DNA from 3 places in the Paenibacillus sp. FSL R7-0297 genome. Region 1 is predicted to be linked to each of the others. Evidence: riboswitches for the same ligand, from Rfam matches in the RefSeq annotation. Region 1 holds a riboswitch; each other region holds the start of a gene.

Region 1 (3,601 bases):
AAGGTTGAGCACTACGGGGGTAGAGATAACGGGTATAGCGGATTGGAGTCATGAATAACGTCCTCTTTTCTTCAAAAATAACTTCTCAAGCGTAGCAATACAAAGAAACAGAGTGATCCCAAGAGCGGACAGCAGCACAACAGCGGCAAACATCTCGGCACTCTGCAGATTGCCGGCCATTCTCCGGCTGAAGTAACCGAGCCCCTGGCTGCCACCCAGCCATTCGCCGATGGTAGCGCCTATGACACAGTACACTACCGACAGCTTCAGTCCGGAGAAAAAGGACGGCAGGGCCAGCGGAACAGCAGCCTTGCGGAGAATCTGCCAGCGGTTCGCGCCAAGCGTCAACAACAGCTCGCGGTACTGCTCCGTATTCTTGCCCAGCCCGTCGTAGGTGCCGACAACCACCGGGAAGAAGGCGGTCAGGAACACTACGGCGACCTTACTCCACAAGGTGTAGCCGAACCACATGATAAACAGGGGAGAGAGGGCAACCAGCGGAATCGTCTGGCTGATAATCAGCAGCGGATACAGCGCCTTGGCCATCGGCCTGAATAGATGCATGCCCGTTCCCAGCAGACTGCCGCAGAAGACGGACAGAGCGAAGCCTGTTAGTACCTCAAGCAGCGTTGCGGGCAGGTGCACACCGAAGAGCAGACGCCGCTCCTCCATCAGAGCGCTCCAGATGGCAGTGGGGGCCGGCAGGATGAACGGAGGAATCAGCCCCAGCCGGGACACCGTTTCCCAGACTGCAAGGATCAGCAGCACGAGCAGAATAGCCGGGCTGTATTCCCGCAGCAATCTTCTATAAAAGACGGTTGTCATACAGCTTCAGCTCCAACTCCTTCCGCAGGGCAACAAACTGCGGTTCGTAATTCAGACTGTGATGTCTGGGACGGGGGAGACCGGTGATGAACTCCTGCATACCGCCCCCGGCACCGCCGGTCATCAGATAGATGCGGTCGCTAAGCAGAAGCGCTTCTTCAAGGTCATGGGTAATGAACAGCACAGTCTTCTCCAGTCCCGACCATAATTCCAGCAGCCAGCGGTGAAGCTCCCGCTTGGTTATGGCGTCCAACGCCCCGAACGGCTCGTCCAGCAGGAGCAGCTCATTCCCGGCGGCAAGGGTGCGGAGCACCGCAACCCGCTGGCGCATGCCGCCCGACAGCTCATGCGGATACGCAGCCCCGGTCTCACCAAGGCCGAACTGCTGCAGCATGCTGCGAATCTGGATAACGGCTTCCTCTTTGGAGCCGCTCCGCTTCAGTTCCCAGGGCAGCAGGCAATTGTCCAGCACGGTTCTCCACGGCAGCAGGAGATCCCGCTGCGGCATATATCCGACCTGGCCGAGCCGCTCCGAGGTGTTTTTGGACGGTTGCCCGTGCAGTGCAACCTCGCCGCTGCCGGGTTCCAGCAGGCCGGCGATAATCTTGAACAGCGTGCTTTTGCCGCAGCCGCTGGCCCCCACGACGGAGATGAACTCCCCGCGGCGGACCTTCATGGAGATTTCGGAGAAGACCGGAGCCCTTGAAGCTGCGCCGAAAGAATAGGACAGGTTCGCGATGTTGATCATAGGATGGAGAAGCAAGCCTCCTTAGGGAAAAGTGATTACGCTACGAAAACAAGAAAGACCCATCCATTTCCGGAGGAAATGAATGGGTCTGAAGGTACAGTCAGTTTGCAAAGACGCGGAACCGCTGATACATTCTGCTCCACTTCCCTCCGCTGGTATGATCCAGATCAGGTTCCAAGGGTCCGGAGCTTAAGCTCCGTCTCAGTCGGCCGACTCCCCTAGTGAAATAACAGGTGCTATTGAATTCGTAATTGCTACTTAATATACCATAATTCCTCCGCTTGTAAAGAGCCTGTACTCAGCGCTTGGAGAGGCCGGTTATGAACAATGCAACAATTCCCTGCGAGATTTCCTCTTTGGAGGATCCGTTCCGTTTCTGTTCATACAGGTAAAGATCGGGACTAAGTACAGAGATAAGTGCTGTGGCAGCGAAGCGGGGATCAATCCCGATAATCTCTCCATTCGCGGATGCGCGGTGCAGAAGTTCACTCATAATCCTCCCGAGCCGCTGGAAAAAAGGATGTTCGAACTGGGTAAGCTGCTTCTTGCCTGTGAATTCAGATTTGATCATATTCAAGAGCTCCGCATATTGCTCAATGAAACCAACGACCTGCTCAATGCTGCTCTGCAGATGCGCGAGGGCAGCCGTTTCACCGGCGCTGGCAGCAAGCTGCTGTTCCATCCCCGACAGAAACTGCTCGGTGCTGTCCAGCAGCAGAGCCGAACAGATTTCGCCCTTATCGGTGAAGCGGCGGTACAGCGATCCCTGTCCTATGCCGGCCCGTTTGGCGATGCCGTACATACTGACAGCTTCGAGGCCGCTCTCGGTGAACAGCTGGCGGGCCGCTTCGAGTATCCGCTGCATATAAGGATCGGCGGGTTCTTTTGCAGCGTTATCTGCGTGCCCTGTGTTCTCGGGAGCTGCTGATGTTACAGGTTCAACTTCCGTTTCTGTTTTTTTCATAATATCCCCTTTCAGTCATACAACAATCCATCCGGATACCCGGCTATCCATGAATCAAAGCTGCAAAATAAACAACATTTATGCCTACAGTGAGTTCTAATAAATCTCTATACTGCCGGTAACGAATCAAGTGAGGGGGAATTGACGTATTCCGCTAGCCCGAAGTAATTCACTGGTAACTTGTGTGTTGTTTACAGGAAATTATGTAAAACAATTGACACATCGGACAATTGTCCGTAGACTATGAAATGCGATAACGGACAATTGTCCGTTCACTAATTATATAGACAAACCTGCCCGCAGGTCAACGTAGCTGACTGCGGACAATTCAGGAGGAGAAGGAGTATGAATCAGACCTTGAAGCAGGATGCCGATTTCCGGTTATCCGGCATTCTAGTTCCGCTGCTGGCTATTATTGCCGGCGTATTTATGGTTGTGCTGGACAGTACCGCAATGAATGTGGCATTGTCCAGACTAGTGGTGGATTTCAATACAGACCTGCATACGCTGCAGTGGGTTGTAACCGGGTATATGCTGGCGCAGGCTTCGGTCATTCCGCTGTCAGGCTGGCTGTCTGACCGGTTCGGGGCTAAGAACGTCTTTTTGACAGCTGTTATTGTGTTTACGATCGGCTCCATTCTGTGTGCAACGCCAAGCAGTGCAGAATGGCTGGTCGTATTCCGGGTATTGCAGGGTCTCGGAGGGGGCTGTGTGCTCCCGGTCGGGATGGCTTATGTGTACAGACTGGCTCCCAAGAGTAAAGTCGGCGTTGTTATGGGAATTATGGGGATTCCCGTGCTGTTCGCACCCGCGATTGGTCCTGTATTGTCAGGCTGGCTGGTGGAATACCACTCCTGGCGCTGGATCTTCCTGATTAATATCCCCATCGGTATTATCTGTGTGCTGATCGGGCTGCGAAAGCTGCCGAATGCGGCGAAGAACACCGTTCCCGGCATGGATAAATTCGGAATGGTGCTCGGACCGCTGGCTTTTGCTTCACTCACTTACGGTGTAAGTCAGGGTGCGCAGAGCTGGACCTCGGACAAAACGCTAATCGGGTTATC
Region 2 (3,601 bases), 970 kb from region 1:
CACATACATCGGTGTAAACAGCTGCATCACATGACCGAATTGAGCACGTGTCAGTCTATGCGCCTTCTGCGCCATCTCTTCCAGGTAAGGCTCTGCTGCCGGTGACAGCAATGCCATCAGCCCGTCCTCGTCCAACTGCTCCAGACGAAGTGCCCGCTTCACATCGAGCGCAGTATACTGCTTCCATACCCCCTCATAGGAATGCTTGTCCATCCGGTTCAGCCTATCATAAAAGCTCATGTCCTTCCTCCCTCTTCTTAAACAGCATCAGTCAGGCCAGAAATCCGGTCAGCGGCGAAGAAGCTGCGGCTGTCTCTTCCACCGGACCCAGCCCGGCCAGATAGGCCTTCCGCCCCGCCGACACCGCTTCGCGGAATGCCTCCGCCATCAGCTGCGGGTCCCGGGCGGTGGCAATTGCCGTGTTCAGCAGCACAGCGGCTGCGCCCATTTCCATCGCCTCAGCAGCTTCGGAGGGTCTGCCAATACCAGCATCCACGATGATGGGCAGACCCGTTTCTGATATCAGAATCCGGATCAGCTCCTTGGTCTGCAGCCCGCGGTTAGAGCCGATTGGCGCTCCCAGCGGCATGACGGCTGCAGCTCCGGCCGCCTTCAGCCGGAGTGCGGCTGACAGATCAGGACTCATGTAGGGCAGAACAACGAAACCCTCAGCAGCTAAGATTTCCGTGGCTCTGATCGTCTCGGTATTATCAGGCAGCAGATATTTCTGATCATTGATAACCTCAATCTTCACCCAGTCTCCCAGCCCCGCTGACCTTGCCAGCCTGGCAATGCGTACCGCTTCCTCTGCGGTGCGTGCACCAGAGGTATTGGGCAGCAGGGTCATGTGGGAAGGAATATGGCTGATGATATTCTCCTTGCTCTCCGGATCTACCCGGCGCAGGGCAACCGTAATAACCTGTGATCCCGAGCGGGCAATCACTTCGGGAATAAGGGTGTTGCGGCTGTATTTTCCGGTCCCGATGAACAGTCTGCTCGTTATAGTAACTCCTCCAATTACCAATGGATCTTGCATCATATCGCCTCCTGTGATAAGTCACTGCCTTAAGCTAAATTACGTATCTGCATTGTTCCGTCTGCTGCGCGTGCAAGGCCCGCCTAGCCTCCGCCGACAAAATGAACCAGTTCAACATGGTCCCCCTCATCCAGAAAGGTATCTCCATAAGCATCCCTGCCGACAATCTCACCATTCAGCTCCACAATAACCAGCTTCCCGGTCCACTCCGGGCGGGCCAGAAGATCAGCCAGAGTCCGGCAGCTCTCTTCATACCTTCCGCTGCGTCCGTTAACAGTCAAATTCATTCCTGTTCACCTCCTTTGCCCGGTGCGGGGGCTTCATTCAGGACTTCAGCACACGCTGCGGCCTGAACGGATGATCTGTAGGCCTCAGCGGCGCCAGCAGGGTCCGTCGCTCCGCATATCCCGGACATTACGGCTATTCCGGCAGCACCCTTTGACAGAACTGACCTGGTATTGCCCGGTGTGATGCCTCCGATGGCAATCAACGGTATACTGCTGCAGCGGACGGCCACTTCCAACTGCGCCAGGCCCCGTTCCCGCTGTCCGGGCTTGCAGGCCGTGGGGAATACATGTCCATACAGACAGAAGTCCGCTCCCTGCCGTCCAGCGCGTGCCGCTTCCTCCTGGGAATGCACCGACCTGCCCAGCCGCAGGCCCGGGGCAATGCCGCGCGCCCCGGCAGGCGGCAGACTGTGCCAGGCCAATTGGACGCCGGCTGCCCCTGCTGCCAAAGCCACATCTATCCGGTCATTAATGACCAGCTTAGAGGGCGGAACCCCCGCTTGCAGCAACCGCTCTGCGGCAGCCAGAAGCTCCTGTGCGGACAGAGCTTTTTCCCGGAGATGGATATAATCCACCATGGGATGTACAGCAGCAGCCAGTTTGGCATACTGCTCCGGATTCAGCCTCCCGTCCGAGATCAAATGGATTTCTTTCAACACCTTCACCTCCCCCTCTATACGGCATTCCGGAAAATACAAAAAGACCGCCCCCTGTATCAGGAAGCAGTCCGGAATATAAGCAGGAATACCGGGTAAGCCGTTACCCCCGCTGCATTATTCATTCTCCACTTCCCTACGCTGGTATAAACCAGATCAGGTTCAAAGGGTCCGAACAGATATGTTCGTCTCAGCCTTGCGGCACCCCTAGTGATCGTTCATATTCTATTGTTCTTGCAGTTTGTATATTAGCATATTATTCCTGTAAGAGCTATTCTTTAATAGATTCAGTTATTAAATCCAGCAGGTTTAAGCGGCAAAAAAGCCAGCCTTCCGGCTGACTTTTCATCTGTTTGAACCTTTGATGCCTTAAACCTGTATAAACTTATCCGGCTTACAAAGCAGTGCCCATGGTCAGCCGTTAACGATCTCGCCACCGTTCACATGCATGACCTGACCGCTCACATAAGAGGAATCGTCAGAAGCCAGATATACATAGGCCGGCGCCAGCTCTTCCGGCTGTCCCGGACGCTTCATCGGCTGGGTGCCGCCGAATTCACTAACCTTCTTCGCGTCAAACGTAGACGGAATCAGCGGCGTCCAGATCGGTCCCGGTGCTACCGCGTTCACGCGGATACCTTTGTCCGCCAGATTCATCGACAGGGAGCGGGTGAAGCTGAGAATCGCTCCTTTGGTGGACGAATAGTCCAGCAGCTGCGGGCTGCCACGGTACGCCGTAATCGATGTGGTGTTGATGATCGTGGAGCCTTTTTTCAGATGGGGCATCGCTGCCTTGGTCAGATAGAACATGGAGAATATATTCGTCCGGAACGTCCGCTCCAGCTGCTCGGCGGTAATGTCCTCAATCTTATCCTGCGGATGCTGCTCTGCCGCATTGTTAATCAGGATGTCCAGCTTGCCGAGTCCCTCAATGGTTTTATTAATCAGATCCTGACAGAAGGCCTCAACTCCGATATCACCGGAGATCAGAATACACTTCCGCCCCTCCTGCTCCACCTGGCGTTTGGTTTCTTCCGCATCTTCATGCTCATTCAGATAGGATATCACTACATCCGCCCCTTCTTTGGCAAAATGAACGGCGACGGCACGACCGATTCCGCTGTCCCCTCCGGTAATGAGCGCGGCCTTGCCCAGCAGCTTGCCTGCTGCCTTGTAAGCCGAGGTTTCAAACTCCGGAAGCGGGTTCATCTCGCTTTCAATTCCGGGCTGCTGGTCCTGTACCTGTGGAGGCAGGGTTTTGACGGGTTGTTTGCTGGTGTCTGGCATAATCCATTCTCCTTTCGCTGTACCGTTATACTGTTTTACTAATCATGTTAGGATGGCTAAAAGTCTGGTGTTTATGCATCATACTTACCTAGCAAAAAACGCTTTACGTTATTTTACTTACCACATAGGGCAGCCGGCCAAACAGAAAATCTTCAGTCCAACGCGTTCCCCGGTGCATTATAGAGCCTGCAGAAGGAGAGTTATCCTCATGTCCAAAAAATCAAAAACCATCATCGTTGCCGACAAAGGTGTCATCCTGTACCAGGGCAGAATCCTCCTCGTCAAGCGGGCTGCCGCCGATTCTGCAGGTGCCGGAAGCTGGGAATGTGCCGGAG
Region 3 (3,601 bases), 4.7 Mb from region 1:
AGACTCAGCAGCACAATAATGACAATGGCCACGAACATCCGGTCCGTGCGGTAAGAGGCCTTTTGCAGCAGCATATAATAGCCGATCCCTTTGTCCGCGCCGATCCACTCGGCAACCACTGCGCCCATGACGGCATAGGTCGCGGAGATTTTGAGCCCTGAGAACAGGGAGGGCAGGGAGCCGGGAAGCTCCAGCTTGGTGAAGATCTGCCAGTTGCTTGCGCCGGCCATTTTCATATAGTTCAACATTACCCGGTCGCTTTGCGCCAGCCCGCCCATGGCCGCTACAGCAACCGGGAAGAAGCAGACGAGGGTGATCAGGACGATTTTGGGCAGCAGGCCGAAGCCGAACCAGATAATCAGCAGCGGTCCAAGGGCAATGGAGGGCACATTCTGGCTGAGGATCAGCAGCGGATAGAGTGCTCTTTTGAGCCAGGGCAGCAGATGGAGCAGCAGGGCGACAATGAGGCCGATGCCGGTGCCGACCGGGAAGCCGATCAGGGTCAGGCGCAGCGTTGCGGCCGTATGCGCCCAGATCCCGGAGGCGTTGCCGCGTGATTCACGCGCGATATCGGACGGGCTCGGCAGCTGCCAGGCCGGGATATGGAACACCGATACCGCAATTTGCCATGCGCCCAGAAAAAAGATGACCGCCACAAGGGGCGGCCAGATTTGTCTCCAGGTGCTTCTCACGGCCGGTATTTCTCCGTCAGCTTGTCCATGCTAATACCGCTGGGATTATGGGCGATCTTGATCTGGGAGATCACGCTCGGGCTGCCGGAGGCAATCAGTGCCTCATGCATCTGACGTACAACTTCCAGCAGCTCCTTGAGCTCGCCTTCCATGGTAGTATCAAGCGGATTCACCTGGTGCTTGACCCCCGACTTCTGAATTACCTCAATCGCAGTGTCCACGTAAGGGATCGAATCCTCATTGTTTGGAGTCTTGGGAATTACCTGAATGCTAAGCAGTGTATTAGCCATTTATTATTCATTCCTCTCATGTAAGTTAGGGTCAGTATTATTCCACCCGGTGTTTACTGGCCTTCCGGCAAAAATTCATTCGTAAATGTACTTGCGGCATCCAGCGGTTTGTCCAGCAGCTTCAGGCCGTACATCCACTCTGCGTAATTCTGCCAGATTTCAAGCTTCTGCTCCCCCCAGCGGGCGGCATCGTCCTTGTATTTCGGGCTGAGCCATTTCTGGCTGGCCAGCACCAGCTCGGGATCAAGATCAGGCACTGCATCGGACAGGACTGTGGCCGCCTCTTCCGGATGATCGATCGCGTATTGATATCCTTTCGACGTAGCTTTGAGGAAAGCCTTCACCACTTCCGGATGCTCGGCAATTTCCTTCTCACTGGTGGTCAGCACCGGTGTGTAGTAATCCAGCTGCGGCGCATAATCCTTCAGGTACAGCATATCCAGCGGCTCGCCGCGCAGTTCGGCTTCGATCCCGGTCCAGGCGTAGAAGATCCAGGCAAAGTCGATATCGCGTTTCACCGCAGTGAAGAAGTCGGCTTCACCAATGTTTACCAGCTTCACTTTTTTGACATCTCCGCCTTCCGGATCCATGATCGCTTTCATGGCCGCTTCTTCCGCAGGAGAGCCCCAGCCTCCGTAGGTTTTGCCTTCGAAGTCTTTCGGCGTCTTAATATTGCGGTCCTTCGGAGCGGCAAAGCCGGAGGTATTATGCTGAATGATAGCGGCGATGGATACGAGCGGCACATCCTGCAGGCGGGCCAGGGTGAGCGCCTCCTGTGCACTGATGCCAAACTGGGCTTCACCGGAAGTAACCATCGTGTCAGACCCGGCAGCGCCAGGCTGCACAATCTCTACATCCAGACCTTCCTCAGCGTAATACCCCAGCTCCTTGGCGGCATACAGGCCGGTGTGATTCGTGTTCGGCGTCCAGTCCAGCGCAATCTTAACCGGGGTAAGCTCTATAGGCGCGTCGGTGGTACTGGCGGCTGCGGTTGCTTCAGGTGTAGCGGTGCTGCTCCCGGCGGCAGGTGTGCTGCCTCCGGCATTTCCTGCGTTACTGTTTCCGCCCCCGCATCCGGCTATCGCAATAACCAGCATAGAGCTGAGCAGCAGCGGTAATACTTTTTTGACTCCCATTTCTCTTCTCTCTCCTTCCAGCAATCCCTGGTCTTCCAAAATTCAGAGTAACCCATACCAAAAAGCGCCCCGGAGACCGGGACGCCAGTTACTTGCGCAAGGTGAGCTCAACTTCAGGCCTATGAAGGGGCTCGGGGTTGAATGAAGATTCCTACGCTGGCATTATCCAGATCAGGTATAAGGGTCAGTATCTTGTGGGATACAATCTCAGCCGGCCAATTCCAGCACCCCTGGTTCTATGAAGTTCACGGGTATTGCTATGTTCTTACGGTGTATTATAGACGCCAGCTTCCTGGTTGTCCAGCCTCCCCCTCAATCCCTATCATAGAACCGCTTCTTACGGCGGCTGCGTATTCCGTTCCACACCTCTCTCAGCGTCAGGCCCAGACTGACTGCGATCCCGGAGAAGGTGAGGAACAGCGCCAGGTACTCAAACGCAGAGTACTCCAGCATTTTGCTCCAATCGATCGGTGCCTTCAAGTCCTCAATGACCTGATTCATCCCGTAAATCCCGCTTATTACCGTAAATACAGTCAGGACCATCAGCAGCGTATCCCGGCGTTTGGCCTGGAATTTATCCTGATACTGGAACAGGTCATTCAAGGTCATCTTCACTTCATCGAACAGGGCGTCGTTGCCGTAAACCTTGCGCAGCTGGAAGAAGATCTCCCGTCCCTGCGACTGCGAAATCAGCTCCAGAAAGTAGAACTTGGCCGAGAACTTATTAATCAGGAAGATCAGATTCTCGATCTCGTCATAATCGTGGTTGATGCGCAGCCGGGAATGCAGATTGGCCAGCTTCAGCAGCACGATTTTATGAAAAACACTCAGCAGAAGCCCATAATAATACTCCCCGTACATCTGGTTAATCAACGGGGTGGCGATGTCAGATTCGGCCCGGCTCAGGCAGCAGAAGGTCTGCTCATTGGTCATATAATAGGTGTCCGGCCCCCAGCGGCTGTAGCAATGTTCAGAGGTGTACTGCTCGATATATTCGGGATCGCTGGCACTGGTATAAGGCTTGCCCTCCATACTCAGCCCATCCAGCTGGGAGGCACGGTAGCGCAGCAGGGTACTGATCTCCTCCGATTCTTCTTCGCGGTTGAAGCCGTAGAAAGCCTGCACCAGCATCCGTTCGTCCACGAAAAAAGGCAAGGTCTCGAAATACGCGCCATCGATCTCCGCAGGGTCGAGAAACGGCTCCAGCCCGGCAATCAGATTCTTGAATACGAAATCCTCCACCTGGCCGAAAGACTTCTTATGACAATGGATAAAGGACTGCTTATCCTGGTAGGATACGTCCTCCAGTGTACGGAAGCGGTCGGCGAATTCCAGCGCAGTGCTGAAGGAGAGATGCTCTTCTTCAATAGCCGTTCTTATGGTCAGGAAGCCCAAATCAAACGGACAGAGGAACACATCCGTGGACAGCACGCGGAAATTTACGGATTGAAACGGCATTTCAAGCTGGCACTGCAGATTGTTC

Evidence for each region. A riboswitch is a leader RNA that binds a small molecule or an ion and turns the genes downstream of it on or off. The one in region 1 is predicted to bind thiamine pyrophosphate.
Region 2: linked by a shared signal. The riboswitch ahead of MKZ24_RS27370 (thiamine phosphate synthase) and the one ahead of MKZ24_RS23170 (ABC transporter ATP-binding protein) in region 1 are both predicted to bind thiamine pyrophosphate.
Region 3: linked by a shared signal. The riboswitch ahead of MKZ24_RS02420 (ABC transporter substrate-binding protein) and the one ahead of MKZ24_RS23170 (ABC transporter ATP-binding protein) in region 1 are both predicted to bind thiamine pyrophosphate.

The regions. Positions count from the first base shown of each region.
Region 1 covers NZ_JBBPAQ010000001.1:5,286,538-5,290,138, reverse strand. The annotation lists gene MKZ24_RS23180 (ABC transporter substrate-binding protein) at 1-52, opposite strand, end outside; gene MKZ24_RS23175 (ABC transporter permease) at 49-825, opposite strand; gene MKZ24_RS23170 (ABC transporter ATP-binding protein) at 806-1,588, opposite strand; TPP riboswitch at 1,701-1,803, opposite strand; gene MKZ24_RS23165 (TetR/AcrR family transcriptional regulator) at 1,872-2,537, opposite strand; gene MKZ24_RS23160 (DHA2 family efflux MFS transporter permease subunit) at 2,883-3,601, shown strand, end outside.
Region 2 covers NZ_JBBPAQ010000001.1:6,255,884-6,259,484, forward strand. The annotation lists gene thiH (2-iminoacetate synthase ThiH) at 1-240, opposite strand, end outside; gene MKZ24_RS27360 (thiazole synthase) at 272-1,036, opposite strand; gene thiS (sulfur carrier protein ThiS) at 1,120-1,323, opposite strand; gene MKZ24_RS27370 (thiamine phosphate synthase) at 1,320-1,982, opposite strand; TPP riboswitch at 2,096-2,198, opposite strand; gene MKZ24_RS27375 (SDR family oxidoreductase) at 2,394-3,266, opposite strand; gene MKZ24_RS27380 (NUDIX hydrolase) at 3,475-3,601, shown strand, end outside.
Region 3 covers NZ_JBBPAQ010000001.1:570,509-574,109, reverse strand. The annotation lists gene MKZ24_RS02430 (ABC transporter permease) at 1-692, opposite strand, end outside; gene MKZ24_RS02425 (thiamine-binding protein) at 689-982, opposite strand; gene MKZ24_RS02420 (ABC transporter substrate-binding protein) at 1,036-2,118, opposite strand; TPP riboswitch at 2,250-2,360, opposite strand; gene MKZ24_RS02415 (hypothetical protein) at 2,431-3,601, opposite strand, start outside.